4 regions of the Neptuniibacter marinus genome follow, and region 1 is predicted to be linked to each of the others. Evidence: predicted binding sites of a transcription regulator. Region 1 holds the regulator's gene; each other region holds the start of a gene.
The links. The regulator sigma-54, encoded in region 1, starts transcription at its own class of promoters, with help from an activator protein. The targets are predictions, from matches to a motif close to TGGCACNNNNNTTGCTNT.
Positions count from the first base shown of each region.

Region 2: the regulator sigma-54 is predicted to act here: its motif matches at 1,753-1,770, upstream of ACOQOE_RS07625 (DUF2126 domain-containing protein).
Region 3: the regulator sigma-54 is predicted to act here: its motif matches at 1,846-1,863, upstream of ACOQOE_RS07810 (formate/nitrite transporter family protein).
Region 4: the regulator sigma-54 is predicted to act here: its motif matches at 1,696-1,713, upstream of ACOQOE_RS13295 (putative urea ABC transporter substrate-binding protein).

Region 1 is NZ_OZ245004.1:3,076,379-3,080,753, forward strand. It holds gene lptC (LPS export ABC transporter periplasmic protein LptC) at 1-411, shown strand, start outside; gene lptA (lipopolysaccharide transport periplasmic protein LptA) at 395-925, shown strand; gene lptB (LPS export ABC transporter ATP-binding protein) at 930-1,655, shown strand; gene ACOQOE_RS14465 (RNA polymerase factor sigma-54) at 1,712-3,220, shown strand; gene hpf (ribosome hibernation-promoting factor, HPF/YfiA family) at 3,270-3,560, shown strand; gene ptsN (PTS IIA-like nitrogen regulatory protein PtsN) at 3,582-4,040, shown strand; gene rapZ (RNase adapter RapZ) at 4,049-4,375, shown strand, end outside.
Region 2 is NZ_OZ245004.1:1,650,686-1,655,060, reverse strand. It holds gene glnT (type III glutamate--ammonia ligase) at 1-706, opposite strand, end outside; gene ACOQOE_RS07630 (helix-turn-helix domain-containing protein) at 984-1,577, shown strand; gene ACOQOE_RS07625 (DUF2126 domain-containing protein) at 1,969-4,375, shown strand, end outside.
Region 3 is NZ_OZ245004.1:1,692,895-1,697,269, reverse strand. It holds gene ACOQOE_RS07820 (class I SAM-dependent methyltransferase) at 1-497, opposite strand, end outside; gene htpX (protease HtpX) at 698-1,591, shown strand; gene ACOQOE_RS07810 (formate/nitrite transporter family protein) at 2,032-2,844, shown strand; gene ACOQOE_RS07805 (protein kinase domain-containing protein) at 2,937-4,375, shown strand, end outside.
Region 4 is NZ_OZ245004.1:2,810,535-2,814,909, reverse strand. It holds gene ACOQOE_RS13300 (diguanylate cyclase) at 1-1,397, shown strand, start outside; guanidine-I (ykkC/yxkD leader) riboswitch at 1,789-1,888, shown strand; gene ACOQOE_RS13295 (putative urea ABC transporter substrate-binding protein) at 1,948-3,030, shown strand; gene ACOQOE_RS13290 (ABC transporter permease) at 3,079-3,909, shown strand; gene ACOQOE_RS13285 (ABC transporter ATP-binding protein) at 3,902-4,375, shown strand, end outside.

The DNA of each region.
Region 1 (4,375 bases):
GAGTGGAATAACGAAGGCAAAATTTCAAGAGTGTTAAATACAGCCAAGCTAGAGCATTACCCTAATCTGAGCCTAAGTACACTAGATCATCCTGAGAGTCTTAGTGTTAGAAATGATGGTTCCAAAGTTAAACTTACATCAGACACAGGCACGGTTTTAGATGATAATAATCAAACAAACCTTGCAGGAAATGTCATAGTTAATGATAATCCTGATTCTATATCAGCAACCATACTTAACACTGAGCAACTTACAATCTATCCTGATAAAGATTATGCAGAAACTGATGAGCCCGTTAAGATCACATCACAACAAAGCATACTTGAAGGCGTAGGTATGGATATTGACTTCAATAATCGAGTTCTTAACTTACACTCCAGGGTAGAAGGGACCCATGACAATGCTAAATAAGCTCTATAATCTAGCCTTCATTTTTTTGGCTTTTGCAGTGTCGAATGCTTATGCCCTTCCTGACGACCAAGAACAGCCGATTTACATTACGGCAGATACTGCGCAAATTGATGACAAAACAGGCATCACCACTTACAAAGGCAACGTCATTATTAAACAAGGATCACTCCTCATTGAAGGAGAGCACGTTGATATGTATCGTGGTGAAGATGGAGTTGAAAAACTCATTACCAAAGGAAGTCCTGCACATTTCAGACAACTTCCTAGGAAAGGCGACCCATACAGCGACGCTTGGGGCAAGCACTTACTTTATCAGGTAGATGATCAAAAACTCACTATTACCGAAGAGGCCAAGGTTGTCCAAGCAGAAGACACTTTTACTGGAAACAAGATCGTTTATGATCTAGACAAGTCGATTGTGAACGCATTCGGTGGTGCAAGCAAAGACGAAACTGGTGAACCGGGACGTGTAAATATGGTTATTCAACCTAAAAAGAAAAATAAGGCCAACTAACCCTATGAGCTTATTAGAGGCCAAAAATCTTGCCAAGCGTTACAAAGGCAGGGAAGTTGTCAAGGACGTTTCACTAGAGATCAAAAATGGTGAGATCGTTGGCCTTCTAGGCCCCAACGGTGCAGGAAAAACGACCTGTTTTTACATGATTGTTGGTCTTGTGCAGGCCGATAATGGCGCCGTTAAAATCAAAGGACAAGACATTAGCGCACTACCTATGCACGGCCGTGCTCAACAAGGTATTGGCTACCTTCCCCAAGAAGCATCTATATTTAGAAAACTGTCTGTGAAGGACAATCTACTTGCGATTTTAGAAACAAGAAAAGACTTAGATAAACACGCTGCCCAGTTAAAAATGGAAGAGTTGCTTGAAGAATTCCATATCACACACATAAAAGACAGTATGGGCATGAGTCTTTCTGGTGGAGAACGTAGACGTGTAGAAATTGCACGGGCATTAGCAACCGAACCCGAATTTATTCTATTAGATGAACCTTTTGCAGGTGTTGACCCTATCTCAGTGAATGATATAAAGCAGACCATTCGCCATCTTCAATCAAGGGGCATTGGTATATTAATTACTGATCATAATGTGAGAGAAACCTTAGATATATGCGAAACAGCTTATATTGTTAGTGAAGGTACAATCCTTGCTAACGGCTCACCAGCCGATATTATGGCAAACGAAGCAGTAAGAAATGCTTATCTGGGCGACCAGTTCACACTTTAAGCATATACTTAGCTATAAATGAATTATGTAGTTTCAGGAGTTTGTCCCTTAGTATTATGAAACAAGCGCTTCATCTAAAAATTGGGCAACAGCTCACAATGACCCCACAGCTACAGCAAGCAATTCGCTTACTGCAGTTGTCTACGCTTGATCTTCAGCAAGAGATTCAAGAAGCATTAGAGAGCAATCCTATGCTTGATGTCTCTGAAGACGAGCACGCCTCGGCTTCCGAGACTCAAGAGAGCAATTCACAGGCACCAGAGACAGAACCTGAAGCTACAGCCACCGCGACAGCTGAAGCCGATCTTGACGATAACATTACAACTGAAGATAACTGGAATGAGAAAATACCAGAAGAACTATCAACCGATAGTAACTGGGAAGACACATTCCAATCATCTGGCCCTAATCTAAGCCAAAGCAAGGAAGATTTTGATTCCTTTGAATCTAATGATACTGCAGAAGAAACACTGCAAGACCACCTTCATTGGCAATTAAATCTTACGCCAATGAGTGATATTGATCGTCTTATTGCAACAAACATTATTGATGGCATCAATCCTGATGGTTATTTAACCATCACCCTAGATGAAATTTTAGATCACTTCCATGCGCAAACAGGTGAGCAGTTTGAAGAAGTAGAGCTGGATGAAATTGAAGCCGTTCTTCACCGCATACAGCAGTTTGATCCAGCAGGTATTGCCTGCCGTGACCTCAGCGAGTGCTTAAGCATACAGCTCCAACAGCTACCGCCTGAGACACTCTGGAAAAATGAAGCGATCAAAGTTGCACAACAATATATAAAACTACTCGGCGCGCACGATTATCGTCAATTGATGAGAAAAACACGCTTAAAAGAGCCTCAACTGCAGCAGGTCATCCAACTGATACAAGGGCTCAATCCTAAACCAGGCGCTTCAATCAGTAGCAGTGCAGCAGAATATGTTATTCCCGATGTGCTTGTGACCAAGCAACAGGGAGAGTGGCGCGTCCACCTCAACCCGGAAGTATCCCCTAAGCTACGTATCAACTCAGGTTACGCAGGTTTAGTGAAACGGGCCGATAATAGCTCTGATAACACCTACCTAAAAAACCACCTACAAGAAGCTCGATGGTTTATTAAAAGTTTACAAAGCCGCAACGAAACCCTATTAAGAGTGTCTAACGAGATAGTAAAACGACAAATCGGCTTTCTTGAACATGGCGAAGAAGGCATGAAGCCAATGGTGCTTCATGACATTGCTGAAGCAGTGGAAATGCATGAGTCCACTATATCTCGAGTGACTACACAAAAGTTCATGCACACACACCGTGGAATATTTGAACTAAAATACTTCTTCTCGAGTCATGTAAGTACAGCAACAGGGGGTGCAGCGTCCTCAACCGCTATTAGAGCGCTTATCAAAAAAATGGTTGCCGCTGAAAACAACGCGAAACCATTAAGCGACAACAAAATTGCGCAATTTCTTGATGAACAAGGCTTTAAAGTGGCTAGACGTACAATTGCGAAATATCGTGAAGCGATGGGAATTCCACCATCGAATGAAAGAAAACGTTTAGTTTAATAAAAGAGTGGCAAGAGTAGTATGTCACTGCAATAAATAGGAGAAACCTATGCAGATCAACATTACTGGACACCATGTAGAATTAACTGAATCAATGAATAATTACGTGCTCTCGAAACTACAAAAAATTGAGCGTCATTTTGATAACATCACCAATGTGCAAGTCACACTCAGCGTAGAAAAGCAACGTCAGAAAGCTGAGGCGGAGATGCACTTAGCAGGTGCCCAGCTCTTTGCTACACATGAACACGAAGATATGTACGCTGCAATTGACGGCCTTACTGACAAGCTAGATAGGCAAGTCATTAAGCATAAAGAAAAAACTAAAACTCACAAATAACTGGTCTGTACCCAAAAAATTATGTTGCTTCATGAACTATTAACCCCCTCAAGCGTCCTTTGTGGCCTTGAGGGTGGTAGTAAAAAGCGAATTCTGGAAAATGCTGCTGAAATAATATCGGAACAACATCCCGATATGAGCTCATCATCAGTCTTTAATGGACTTCATTCGCGCGAAAAGCTTGGTAGCACAGGAATAGGCGACGGGATTGCCATTCCACATTGCAGGCTGGCAGAATGTACTGAAGCTAAAGGCTATCTAGTAAAACTAGACACACCTATAGATTTTGATGCTATTGATGGAAAACCCGTAGACCTTCTATTTATTTTGATTGTTCCTGAAGACTCAACATCTGAGCACTTAGCTACACTAGCCTCAGTTGCAGAGCTCTTTAGCCAAGAAGAAGCCAGAACAAAACTAAGGGAAAGCCAAGACAGCCATTCTCTATATGAGACATTATGTGAATTGAGTGCTGCCTAGGAGTTAAAATGAAGCTTGTTGTGATTAGTGGTCGTTCCGGCTCAGGAAAAAGTACAGCATTACAAGCTTTAGAAGATATTGGTTTTTACTGTATAGACAATTTACCAGCTCTTTTGCTACCCGACCTTGTCCAACAAATGAGTAGTGATCCTAGTCACCCTGAACAGATAGCAGTCAGTATTGATGCGCGTAATTTGCTCAGTAACTTAGCCAAATTTCCAGATATCTTAAATCAACTTCGCCAAGATCATTGGGCTGAATATGAAGTTATTTTTTTAGATTCATCGGAAGCAACCCTCCTCAAACGCTATAGTTCAACCCGACGTAAGCACCCC
Region 2 (4,375 bases), 1.4 Mb from region 1:
CTGTACGATCAGACGCAGGCTTAGGCATAAATGAGCAGATCATTCCAAGGTCGTTTGCAATCTCGCCTGCTGCCATACGCACAAATGTGAAGCGGTCGGCGGATTCAAGTGCGTCGCCGTAGGTATAATTGATTTCAAATTGACCATTCGCATCTTCGTGATCGATTTGATAAACATCAAAATCAACCTTTTGTAAGGATTCCACTAAGGTTTCCAAAAACTCACGGGAACGGGATAAACCTTTATAGTCATAACAAGGCTTATCCAGTACATCAGTATCATCAACCGTCTGAAGGTTGCCGCTTTCATCACGCTTAAACAAAGAGAACTCTGGCTCAAGCCCTGTATTCAAGGTCCAACCTTTATCAGTCAATAACTGTATCTGTCGCTTAAGTACAACACGACTGTCATAGATATAAGGTTCATCATTAACATAACCATCACATACAAGACGTGCATAGCCTGGTTGCCAAGGAACAATAGAGAGCGTATCGAGATCACCTCGCGCCATAAAGTCAGGCCCATGAGGCTCCATACCTAAGCCCCATACCGCAAAACCGGCAAAGCCTGCACCTTTATTAACAACATCCATCAGACAGTGGGCAGGCACCGATTTGGTCTTGGCTACGCCATGAATATCGACGAACTGAGCGAGGATATATTTGATCTCATTTTCACTAATAAACTTATCAATATCTAAAGACATTATTTAGCACTCCGCTTAATCTCTAACATTTTATAGATGCATTCACCAATAGAAATATTCTTTTCAGTAAATTTACTTACCTAATAGGAAAGCACGATGCGTGCCAATGAATTTCCCTTTAGGAATATTTATTTCCTTTTGGGATAAGTTGTTGAATTATAAGGATCTAGTAAAAAATATTTACTTATGGGAATATAAAGTGCCTAAAATTAAAAAAAACACCCCTAACAAAAACGCCCACTTATGTAGCGTACAGCACTAGAATGGAGCAATATTTATGACAAATACTAAGGGCCATCAATTCGATCTAGATCAATATATAGGCATGAAAGTAAAGAAGGCGCGTTTAGATGAGGGTCTCAAACTAGTTGATGTCGCTAGAATATCTGGCATTAGTCAGGGAATGGTCAGTAAGATTGAAAATGCACAAGTATCAACCAGCCTAGAAACCTTAAATAAGTTATGTTCAGCTATAGGACTTTCCATCTCGAAACTGTTTAATGATTTCGATAGACCCGAAGGTGGTGCACAATTTACTAAGGCTGGATCCGGTTTAGAGGTCGTCAGACGTGGAACAGAAAAGGGACACACTTACCAACTGTTAACCTATAAAAGGGGCGGAAAAACCTCATTTGAACCTTTTATGATAACCATGGATGACCTTTCAGAGGTGTTCCCAACATTTTCCCATCCTGGTGAAGAGTTTATCTATCTAGTGAGCGGGAAATTAGTCTACCGTCACGGTAACCATCTATATGAGATGGAAGCTGGAGATAGCTTAACCTTTGACGCAGAGATACCACACGGACCAGAGAAACTCGTAGAGGTCCCAATTCAACTGCTTTCAATTATCAACTATGCAGATGAATAAACAGCCTTAAATTCCATTATAAGCATAGGTTAAACATCGATATTTATCAGTGTTTAACCATTTTTAGCCCATTAAGAAAAGCTTGACTGACTCTTACCCCCTCATAAGCAAGTAATATATAACCGCTCAGGCTTTTATATTCTATACTGATGTTTATAAGCCTTATAAATGCAACTGGCTTAGTTTTTGCTTTATAAATTCACTAACGATACAACATTGAGACATAGTCTTTTTTTGACTCGTACTAAAGACCTCATTAAAAAAAGCCCCTGTTATAAAAAGGCTTCATTAGTAAAAACCATAAAGTCAGATGATATGGCAACGTTACTTTCATATTTGCCTGCCAATATAATGACTTAGTAATGTACGTTCAGTTTAGGAGCATTAAGGAATGGCAATTCGGGTAGCTTTAAATCATAAAACCAAATATAAATTTGATCGTAGAGTAAACCTATTCCCCCATGTTCTACGTCTGCGGCCAGCCCCGCATTCCCGTACCCATATTCATGGTTATTCGCTTAAAGTTGAACCTGAAGGCCACTTTTTAAACTGGCAACAAGACCCTTTTGGGAACTACCAAGCACGTTTAGTCTTCCCAGAAAAAGCCGATGAGTTTAGCATTGAAGTTGAAGTCATCGCCGACATGACAGTGATCAATCCGTTTGATTTCTTTGTTGAAGAATATGCAGAAAAATTCCCTTTTAAGTATGACAAGCAACTTAAAAAAGAGCTGAAGCCTTACCGAGAATGTACAGAAGAAAGCCCATTATTAGATAAATGGGTTAAAAAAATAAGTCTAGAACCTACTCCCACCAATGACTTCCTTGTTGCACTTAATCAAAGTCTAGAAAAAGAGATTGATTACGGTATCCGCATGGAGCCCGGCGTTCAAACCTGCGAAGAAACCTTAACGAAAAAGAAAGGTTCTTGCCGTGATACCGCATGGCTAATGGTACAAGTGTTACGTAAAATAGGATTAGCCGCACGATTTACATCCGGTTACCTTGTCCAACTCAAACCTGATGTTAAGCCACTTGACGGCCCTGCTGGTGCTGAAGAAGATTTCACCGATCTTCATGCATGGTGTGAAGTTTATATACCCGGCGCAGGTTGGATAGGCCTAGATCCAACTTCTGGCTTATTCGCAGGTGAAGGCCATATTCCACTTGCCTGCACACCGGACCCTGTTTCAGCCGCCCCCGTTACCGGCGCTACTAGCAAATGTGAAGTAGAGTTCGAATTTGAAAACTCAGTCACCCGTATTGTTGAAGACCCGCGCGTCACAAAACCTTACAGCGATGGGCAGTGGCAAGATATTATGCAGCTCGGCCACACTGTGGACGAACAGCTAAATGAACAAGATGTCCGCTTAACCATGGGTGGCGAACCTACCTTTGTCTCAGTTGACGATATGGAATCGCCGCAGTGGAATACCGAAGCATTAGGTGATGACAAACTTAGCTTAGCCAAAAACCTTTTATTACGTTTACGCGAGGAATACGCGCCCGGTGGCTTGTTACATTATGGACAAGGAAAATGGTATCCCGGCGAAGAGATCCCTCGCTGGGCACTGGGTTGTTTCTGGCGAGAAGATGGCGAACCCTTATGGCATGACCCTTCCCTACTCGCACGGGTAGATAAAGATTACGGTCATAATATAGATACCGCCAAGCAATTTTTTAAGCACCTTTCTAGTAATTTGAAGCTAGAAGATAAGTTTATGCAGCCCGCTTATGAAGACGCTATTTACTATCTTTGGAAAGAACAGAACTTACCGGACAATATAGATCCTATCAAAGGCGATTTTGACGGCGATTTAGAACGTAAACGTATCGCCCAGCTGATGCAACGGGGGTTAAGTACAGCAACAGGCTTTATTTTGCCCCTAGCTTGGGATTATTTTAATTCTGGTTGGCGCTCAAGCCTTTGGCCCATGCGTCGCGACCAGATTATTTTGATACCAGGCGATTCTCCTTTAGGCTTCAGGTTGCCGCTTGATTCCCTACCTGATCGAACCGAAGAAGAGCAGCAGGTACAACCCGAATCTGATCCATTTGAACTTGTACGACCACTTCCAACAAGAGATGGTCATGCAGAAATTGTTGAGCAAATTGCGCCTGAACGCCCAACCGCATTAAGCCAAACCTCACAAACAGAAGTGATTAGAACGGCTTTAAGTATCGAGCCTCGTGACGGTAAGCTTTATCTTTTTATGCCACCTGTTTCATACCTAGAACACTATATTTTACTTATCTCGAGCATCGAAAAAACAGCGAAGGAACTAGGTATACCCGTTGTGCTTGAAGGCTACGAGCCACCGAAAGATCACCGTTTGAAAAAGCTATTGGTTACGCCAGACCCTGGTGTTATTGAGGTTAATATTCACCCCGCTTATAGCTGGGAAGAGTTAGTTGACAATACCAGTCGCCTTTACCAAGCCGCCCATGAATGTCGCTTAGGTACAGAAAAATTCATGCTTGATGGTCGTCATACTGGCACCGGCGGCGGTAATCACATTACCATTGGCGGTAATACCCCTGCCGATAGTCCCCTACTCCGTAGACCTGATTTATTACGTAGTATTATCACCTATTGGCAGCATCATCCAGGCCTATCTTACGTATTCTCAGGCATGTTTATTGGCCCGACCAGCCAAGCACCCCGTGTTGATGAAGCACGTGATGAGATGCTTTATGAGCTAGAAATCGCCTTTAGTCAGATGCCTGAAGGGATTATTGATCAACCTTGGTTAGTGGATAGAATCCTACGTAACCTCCTTGTTGATATGACGGGTAACA
Region 3 (4,375 bases), 1.4 Mb from region 1:
ATATCTACATTAACAACATGATCTGCCCCGCCTGCAATGGCAGCAACAGAAAAGGCACAAGTGTAGGAAAAAAGGTTCAGCACACGTTTTTGATTCCCATTATCCTTAATCCACCGTCGGCCTTCACGCATATCTAAAAACAAACCACTGTTTTGATTGCGTTGCGGCTTAACATAATAAGACAATCCAAGTTCCTGAGTTTCCATTAGCTCTGGAACCTCTCCCCAAGCCACATCTTGGTTTACGCCTTTGCCACGCGAGCGCTGCTGCACCACCAATCCCTTAATCTGCGGCAGCTCGTTAAGTGCCTCACTTAACGTTTCAATCCAATCAGGCTCAACATCACGATAAAATCTAGCAACCGCGTAAGGAGGAAACCAATCAATAACCAAATGCTCAAAGCCTTCAAAGCAGTGCCCACGCCCGTGAAAAATTCTACGCGCTTCATTGTCTGAATTAGACAACTGCTTTTTAACTTCGCTCAAGATTGTATGCATTAAGATTCCTAGATAATGAGGATCAAAAAAATCACGCATTATAGGCCTGTGTTGCGCTCTACACCAGCTATGTTGAAAGTTCTTCTATTTGCCTAATCAATCGAAAAAACTATACAAACAAACAGGATTAATTCACTTGAAACTTTCCCCTTGCGCCCTAATCTAAGTAACAACTTTTTATAATAGGAACATAGACACAGATGATGCGTATCGGCCTTTTTCTGCTCACTAATATTGCCGTATTAATTGTAGCCAGTATCACACTGAATTTACTCGGTGTAGAGCACTACATATCAAGTTCTGGCCTAAATCTAACCAGCCTACTCATTTTTTGTGCTGTATTTGGCTTTATTGGCTCTTTTATCTCCCTTTTCCTATCCAAAAAAATGGCAAAAATGTCCACGGGTACGGAGATCATAACTCATGCCCGTAACGCTGATGAGCAATGGTTACTTGATACAGTAGCTGAACTTTCAGAAAAAGCTGGCATTAAAATGCCTGAAGTTGGCATATTCCCTGCCCAACAAGCCAATGCATTTGCTACCGGCTGGAATAAAAACGATGCTTTAGTTGCCGTCAGCTTAGGATTACTACAGCAATTCCAGCGAGAAGAAGTAAAGGCTGTTATGGCCCATGAGATAGGCCATGTTGCCAATGGTGATATGGTAACCATGACTTTAGTGCAAGGGGTTATTAATACTTTTGTTATGTTCTTCGCCCGTATTGCTGGTTACGCTGTAGATAGCTTTTTAAAGAACAGTAATGACAACAGCCCAGCAGGTACAGGTATTGGTTACTACATAACTGTATTTATCTTTGAGATGATCTTCGCTGTCTTAGCTTCATTTATTGTCGCTTGGTTCTCAAGATATCGTGAATATCGTGCTGACGAAGCAGGTGCTCGACTATCAAGCAATCATGCCATGATCGGTGCTTTGCAACGTCTAAAAGCTGAATATGATATGCCAGATCAGATGCCCGGACAGCTCACCGCATTCGGAATAAGCAGCCATATGAAATCCGGGTTGATGGCACTTATGGCAAGTCACCCACCTTTAGATCAACGTATAGCTGCGCTTCAATCAATGAAGTGAAGCTTTAATCGGATACTTGAAAATAGATTTCCTAACGACTTGTAAGACGAAAACTACGTCTTACAAGTCTTAATAAAGCTACAACCTCTACCTATCAATCCCAATATCCCTCCTAATCACCGCCCCATAAAAGAGCACAATCATTAGACAAGCACAATTAGCTAGCAACTATTATTTTATTCATGTCTAAAATCCATATAAAAACAAATCAAAAACAACCTTAACCAACTGTTTTAAAAGATAATAAAAAAAATAGGCATAGCTTATGCTTTGAATTCAATCAGATAGTTCTCTATCGAACTAACATTACAGTGAACTAGGGCAATGGCGTCCACTAACTACTCTTTAAAAGAGTAAGGTAGTGTGCGCTTTTTTTTTCGCCTAAAGAACTGTAACCACCGATTTTTAAAAAATTCTAAACATTGAATGAGGCAATAAAAATGGCTTACTTACTCCCCTCCGAATTTGTGACGAAGATGGTGGACGCAGGTGAATCTAAAGTTCACATGTCGACACGTGACACTCTAATCCGCGCATATATGGCAGGTGCTATATTGGCACTAGCCGCTGTATTTGCCATTACTGTTGCAGTTAAAACCGGTGTATTTTTAATCGGCGCAATACTCTTCCCTGTTGGCTTTTGTATGCTTTACCTTATGGGTTTTGACTTACTTACCGGTGTTTTCGTCCTCACCCCGCTAGCATTACTCGATAAACGTCCCGGTGTAACCGTTCAGGGCGTTTTAAGAAACTGGGGATTAGTTTTCCTTGGCAACTTTGCAGGGGCATTAACTGTAGCGGTAATGATGGCCTTCGTTTTCACCTATGGCTTTAATACGGACCCAGGTGCAGTAGGTGCAAAAATTGCCAGCGTAGGTGAGTCCCGTACTTTAGGTTATGCCGAATATGGCGCAGCCGGTTGGTTTACTATTTTTATTCGCGGCATGCTATGCAATTGGATGGTATCGATGGGTGTTGTAGGTGCAATGATCTCAACCTCCGTAAGTGGCAAAGTACTCGCAATGTGGATGCCTATAATGCTGTTCTTCTTCATGGGATTTGAACACTCCGTCGTCAACATGTTCCTTTTCCCATCGGGTATTATTATGGGAGGTGATTTCTCAGTGATGGATTACTTTATCTGGAACGAGATCCCAACAGCACTTGGTAACTTAGTCGGTGGTTTAGCCTTTACAGGTTTAACCCTTTACACCACACATATCAGAACAGGTAAAAAACGCGCTATCGCTTAAACACCCTGTGTAAACGACTGACCGTTTTGCACACTTCTGCATAACACAACAAAAGCCCTCTCATCTAGGTGAAGGGCTTTTTGGTACTAATAATGACAGCCAAACTTACTGTATCGATTGGGCAATATTCCGACAAAGGCCGTAAAGAGAGCAATCAAGATTTCCACGGTTTTGTTATCCCGACAAACGCTCAGTTGAACCTTAAAGGTATTGCTTGCGCCGTTGCCGATGGCATCAGCAGCAGCCAAGTCAGTCATATAGCAAGCGAAACAGCGATAAAAAGCTTTCTCGATGATTACTATTGCACATCCGATGCTTGGTCCGTACAAACATCAGGAAAGCGAGTATTATCCGCAGCAAACGCTTGGCTTTACGCACAAACAAGAAACAGCGATTTCCGCTACGATAAAGACAAAGGTTATGTTTGCACCTTTAGCGCGATGATCATTAAAAGCACAACTGCTTATCTGTTTCATATTGGCGATTCTAGAATCTATAAGTTTCATGAGCATGCTTTAGAACAGCTCACTAAAGACCATCGATTATGGATATCACAAGACAAAAGCTACCTCAGTCGCGCACTCGGTATTGAGCCACAACTAGAACTTGATTTTTTATCCGTACCTATCGCAACAAACGACATCTTCATATTAGCAACCGATGGCGTTTATGAGTATGTAGACGCTATCTTCATAGACAATGCATTAAACGAAAACAGTAACGACCTAAATCAAGCAGCCAAAAAAATTGTTGAACATGCATTGGAATCCGGTAGTAAAGACAACTTAACGATTCAAATTATCCGCATTGATTCTGTACCGCAACAAGATGCAAACGATATACAACTTCAAGTTGACGACCTTCCCCTACCCCCCATACTCGTGCCCCGCGAACAGTTTGATGGGTATAAGATTATTCGCGAAATACACGCAACCAGCCGCAGTCATGTTTACCTTGCGGTAGATGATGAAACTAATGAACACGTTATTCTGAAAATCCCATCGATAGACCTACGAGGTGATCCTGATTACCTTGAGCGTTTTTTAATGGAAGAATGGATCGCTCGCCGTATCAATAGCGCCCATGTACTAAAAGCAGGCAAGCAAACAAGAAAAAGGAACTTCCTCTACACCACGACTGAATATATAGAAGGCCAGACATTAAAGCAGTGGATGATTGATAACCCTAAGCCAAGTATTGAAGCTGTCCGGGCCATTATAGAGCAAGTTGCAAAAGGGTTACGGGCTCTGCATAGAATGGATATTCTTCATCAGGATATAAAGCCCGATAACATTATGATCGATACATCCGGCACGGTAAAAATCATTGACTTTGGCTCAGTTAGAATAGCCGGTATTGTAGAATCTTCCTCAATTCAAGAACAGTGCGAAATACTAGGCACAGCACTTTATACAGCCCCCGAGTACTTTTTGGGCGACATAGGTACTAGCCGCTCAGATCTCTATTCACTAGGCGTCTTAACCTATCACATGCTATCTAATCGTTTTCCTTACGGCACTCAAGTTTCTAA
Region 4 (4,375 bases), 270 kb from region 1:
GCCCGGAAAGCACCTTAGAGCTTTATGATGTGGCGATTGATGCAGCTAGAGAAAGTGGCTTTTTGCGTGATGAGGCGACAGCATGCGAACGTGCTGCTCGTTTTCTTATCGGCCTTGGCCGTAGACGATCAGCGGAAGGTTATTTGAGAGCGGCCCATCGTATTTATGATCGCTGGGGGGCACACCGTAAGGTGAAATTACTTGAGCAGGAGTTCTCTATATTAACTGAGTGCTCCGCTAGTGCTTATCTGTCAACGACCAAGCAGGAGATGACAGATCTTGATTTAGCCTCAGTTATGAAAGCGTCTCGTGACATATCTGGCGAAATTTTATTAGACCGATTACTCAAAACCAGTATGAGCATTTTACTAGAAAATGCAGGTGCTCAATGGGGCTGCCTCGTGGTTAAGCACGAGGGGGAATTAGTGGTGGAAGCGGTAAAACTGCCAGATCATTTGTCGGCAGAGGGATTAGCAAATCATTCACTTATTCCAACGGTTGCTGGTGAGAAAATACCTTTACCTGTCACTTTGCTAAGCCAAGTATTTCACAATGGCTCTGCGATCGTACTTCATAATGCGCTAGACGATGGATGTTTTATCCATGATCCATATATACAGGCATTTAAGCCTTTATCGGTGTTGTGTGTACCTATTCAAAGAGAGCGCTTTGAGGCTGTGCTTTATATGGAAAATAATCTTGCAAGCGGCGCTTTTAGATATGATCGTGTTGAGGTTATTCGTCTTTTAGCTGCTCAAGCATCTGTGGCTATTGAGAATGCACGCCTCTATGAGCAAGTGCAGGAACACTCTAAAACGCTGGAGGATAAAGTCGCTGAACGAACGGCTCGTTTAGAACAAGTCAATCAAGAGCTACAAGGGCTAGCTGATCGGGATGGTTTGACGGGGGTAGCCAATAGACGCAGAGGTGATGCTTATCTAGCTGAAGTTTGGGAGCGTTTACGCAAAGAAGCACACCCACTCACGATTATTATGCTTGATGTTGATCATTTTAAGGCCTTCAATGATAACTACGGACATCAAGGCGGGGATGATTGTTTAATCGCGGTGGCAAAAATGGTGCAGTCCCAACTCCTGAGGCCCGCAGACCTGATTGCTCGTTACGGTGGAGAGGAGTTTATGCTTATTCTTCCGGATACCGATTATAAAGGCGCTGCACTTATTGGTGAGAAGGTTCGTTGTGCTGTGCAGGATATGACGATTGAGCATGCTCATTCATCAGCAAGTCATGTAGTGACGGTCAGTGTAGGTGCCGCCACTATGATTCCGATAATAGAGCACGGGGCTGATAGCTTGCTTCGTGAAGCGGATATTGCTTTATATCGTGCGAAGAGGATGGGGCGAAATCAACTACAACAAGCCTCTAATATTAGTTAATTAATAGCACTAAATAACATTCTATTAGCAACGACCGAGGGCAAGATCACTTAACTTTTTTGTAAGCTTTACCCCAGCAAACCCTATCGTTTCTCTCTTAATCCCTAGTCAAACTCCATTCACCCTATATCGTCCGAGTTTTTTAGCTGCTTGCCGCTCAGTACAGGTGAGTTTGTAAGGGTAATTTGCCGTTTTTTGGGGCGCGGATGCTATTTATGTTTTCTTTTGGGGCAGATTGAGCGTTCTTTGAGTCGATTTTATATTTTTAACTTTCTGTTTTTAAAGAATTTAGTTTGTTTGGCCCTTATTTTGCTTTTGTATAAAGCAATATGCACAAGAGCATACTTAGGTGGATGTGTACGCGAGTTAACACCGCTTATGACAATTTGATCAAATGGGTATCTAGGGTTCCGGCTACAAAGATGTAGTGACTGGACCGAGAGTTACCAACCTCACCTGAGGTCACACGGAGGGATAAAAGCCCGGGAGAACAAAACCTATAGGTGATGTCTCTTGTGCTTAATTTTCGTGAAACTACAAAGGTGAAGTTATGATGAATACCATTCGATCTTTCATGCGAACGCTGTTGATGTGCGCTTCAGTGTTCTCCCTTCTACTAAGTTTTTCCTCAACTCTTCAAGCTGAAGAAAAAAGCGAATTTAAAGTCGCTTGGACGATCTACGTTGGTTGGATGCCATGGGATTATGGCGCAGCGACAGGGATCGTGGATAAGTGGGCTGATAAATACGGCATTAAAATCGACGTTGTTCAGGTCAATGACTATGTGGAGTCTATTAACCAATTCACGGCAGGCCAGTTTGATGCCACTGTAATGACTAACATGGATGCATTAACTATTCCTGCAGCGAGTGGTGTTGATTCAACTGCACTCATCGTCGGTGATTTCTCAAACGGTAACGATGGTGTTGTACTTAAAGACGCTAAAACATTGGCAGATATTAAAGGCCAGCAAGTTAACCTAGTTGAGTTAAGTGTTTCCCATTATCTGCTAGCACGCGGCCTTGAAACTGTTGGCATGACAGAGCAAGACGTTAAAGTGGTTAATACCTCTGATGCCGATCTTGTTGCTGCTTTTAGTGCTGACGATGTGACAGCAGTTACCACTTGGAACCCTTTGCTAAGTGAAATAACGGCTATGCCGAATGCAAGCAAAGTATTTGATTCCTCTATGATCCCAGGTGAAATTATTGACCTGATGGTTGTAAATACTGAAACCCTTGAAGCGAACCCTAAACTGGGTAAAGCCTTAGTCGGTGCTTGGTATGAGATCATGGCCACAATCGCTGCAAAGGATGAAAATTCCATTAAAGCGAAAAGCTTTATGGCTGAAGCCTCAGGTACTGACCTTGCGGGTTATGAAGCGCAGCTTGCTTCTACAAACATGTTCTACACCGCCGCCTCTGCTGTTGAGTTCACAAACAGCGATAGCCTGACTAAAACGATGCAGAAAGTGAGTGAATTCTCATTTGATCACGGTCTGTTAGGTGAAGGTGCGCCAGATGCGAAGTTTATCGGTATTGAAACACCCGCAGGTGTTTACGGTAATGCCGCTAATATCAAACTACGTTTTAACCCAACGTACATGAAAATGGCTGCCGACGGTTCTCTGTAATCTCTTAATACACTTATTGCTTAGTCCAACAGAGAACTGGAGCCTAGAATGACACGTCTTATAAACCGTCAACCTAGCCGCTACTCGCGGTTGATGCTTGGGTTGCTGCCTTTCATTGTTTTGTTTGTCATATACCTTGTGACATCCGATGCTCGATTGGCTGAAAACCCAAGTGATAAATTACTGCCCTCACTGGGTAGTTTTGCCGATGCCATTGTTCGTATGGGCTTTGAGCCTAGTAAACGAACAGGTGAATATCTGTTGTGGCAAGATACCTTTGCCAGTTTGCAACGGTTAGGCATCGCTGTTGGATTAAGCGCAATGATCGGGCTAGTGATTGGTGTCTTTAACGGCATGATCCCTTATGTTCGATCACCTTTATCACCCTTAGTGACTGCATTATCGCTTATCCCACCGATGGCTATTTTGCCGATCCTCTTTATCACCTTTGGTTTAGGTGAACTCTCTAAAGTTGTGCTGATTGTGATTGGCATAACGCCGGTGATTATTCGAGATATTCAGTTACGTACCGATGCGCTGCCATCAGAACAGTTGATTAAAGCGCAAACCTTAGGTGGCAATAGCTGGCAGATTATTCTGCGTGTGGTTTTACCACAGACGATGCCGCGCTTAATTGATGCGGTACGTCTGACCTTAGGGAGTGCGTGGCTCTTCCTCATTGCTGCTGAAGCGATTGCGGCGACAGAAGGGTTAGGTTATCGGATCTTCTTAGTGCGTCGTTACCTCGCCATGGATGTGATTTTGCCTTATGTCTTTTGGATCACAACACTGGCGTTTGCGATGGATTGGTCTTTAAAACGCATCTCTATATTAGCTTTCCCTTGGTACCACTCAGCGCAAGGAGCTCGCAATGACTAAAACTGAGCCCCCCATTATACAGATCAATAATCTGTGGAAAGAGTACGGCGATAACGTTGTGTTAGAGCGCGTAAACCTTAGTGTTCAAGCAGGCGAATTTGTCAGTATTGTCGGAGCCTCAGGGTGTGGGAAAACAACCTTTCTAAACCTGCTATTAGGCATTGAACAACCGAGCCAAGGCGAGATTCTACTGGATGGCGAACCTTTAGATCCTGAACCGAGTGTCGAACGTGGCATTGTCTTTCAGAAATACTCCGTCTTTCCCCATATGACGGCGTTGGAAAATGTGATGTTAGGCCAAGAGTTTAGCGAAAGCTCTCTGAGTAGTCGCTTACTCGGTCGCTTATTTGGTTCGGCGCGCCGTGCTGCAAAAGCGGAAGCGCTGGATATTTTAGAAAAAGTAGGTTTAGGGCCCGCCGCAGATAAATACCCTAGTGAACTATCAGGTGGGATGCAGCAGCGTTTA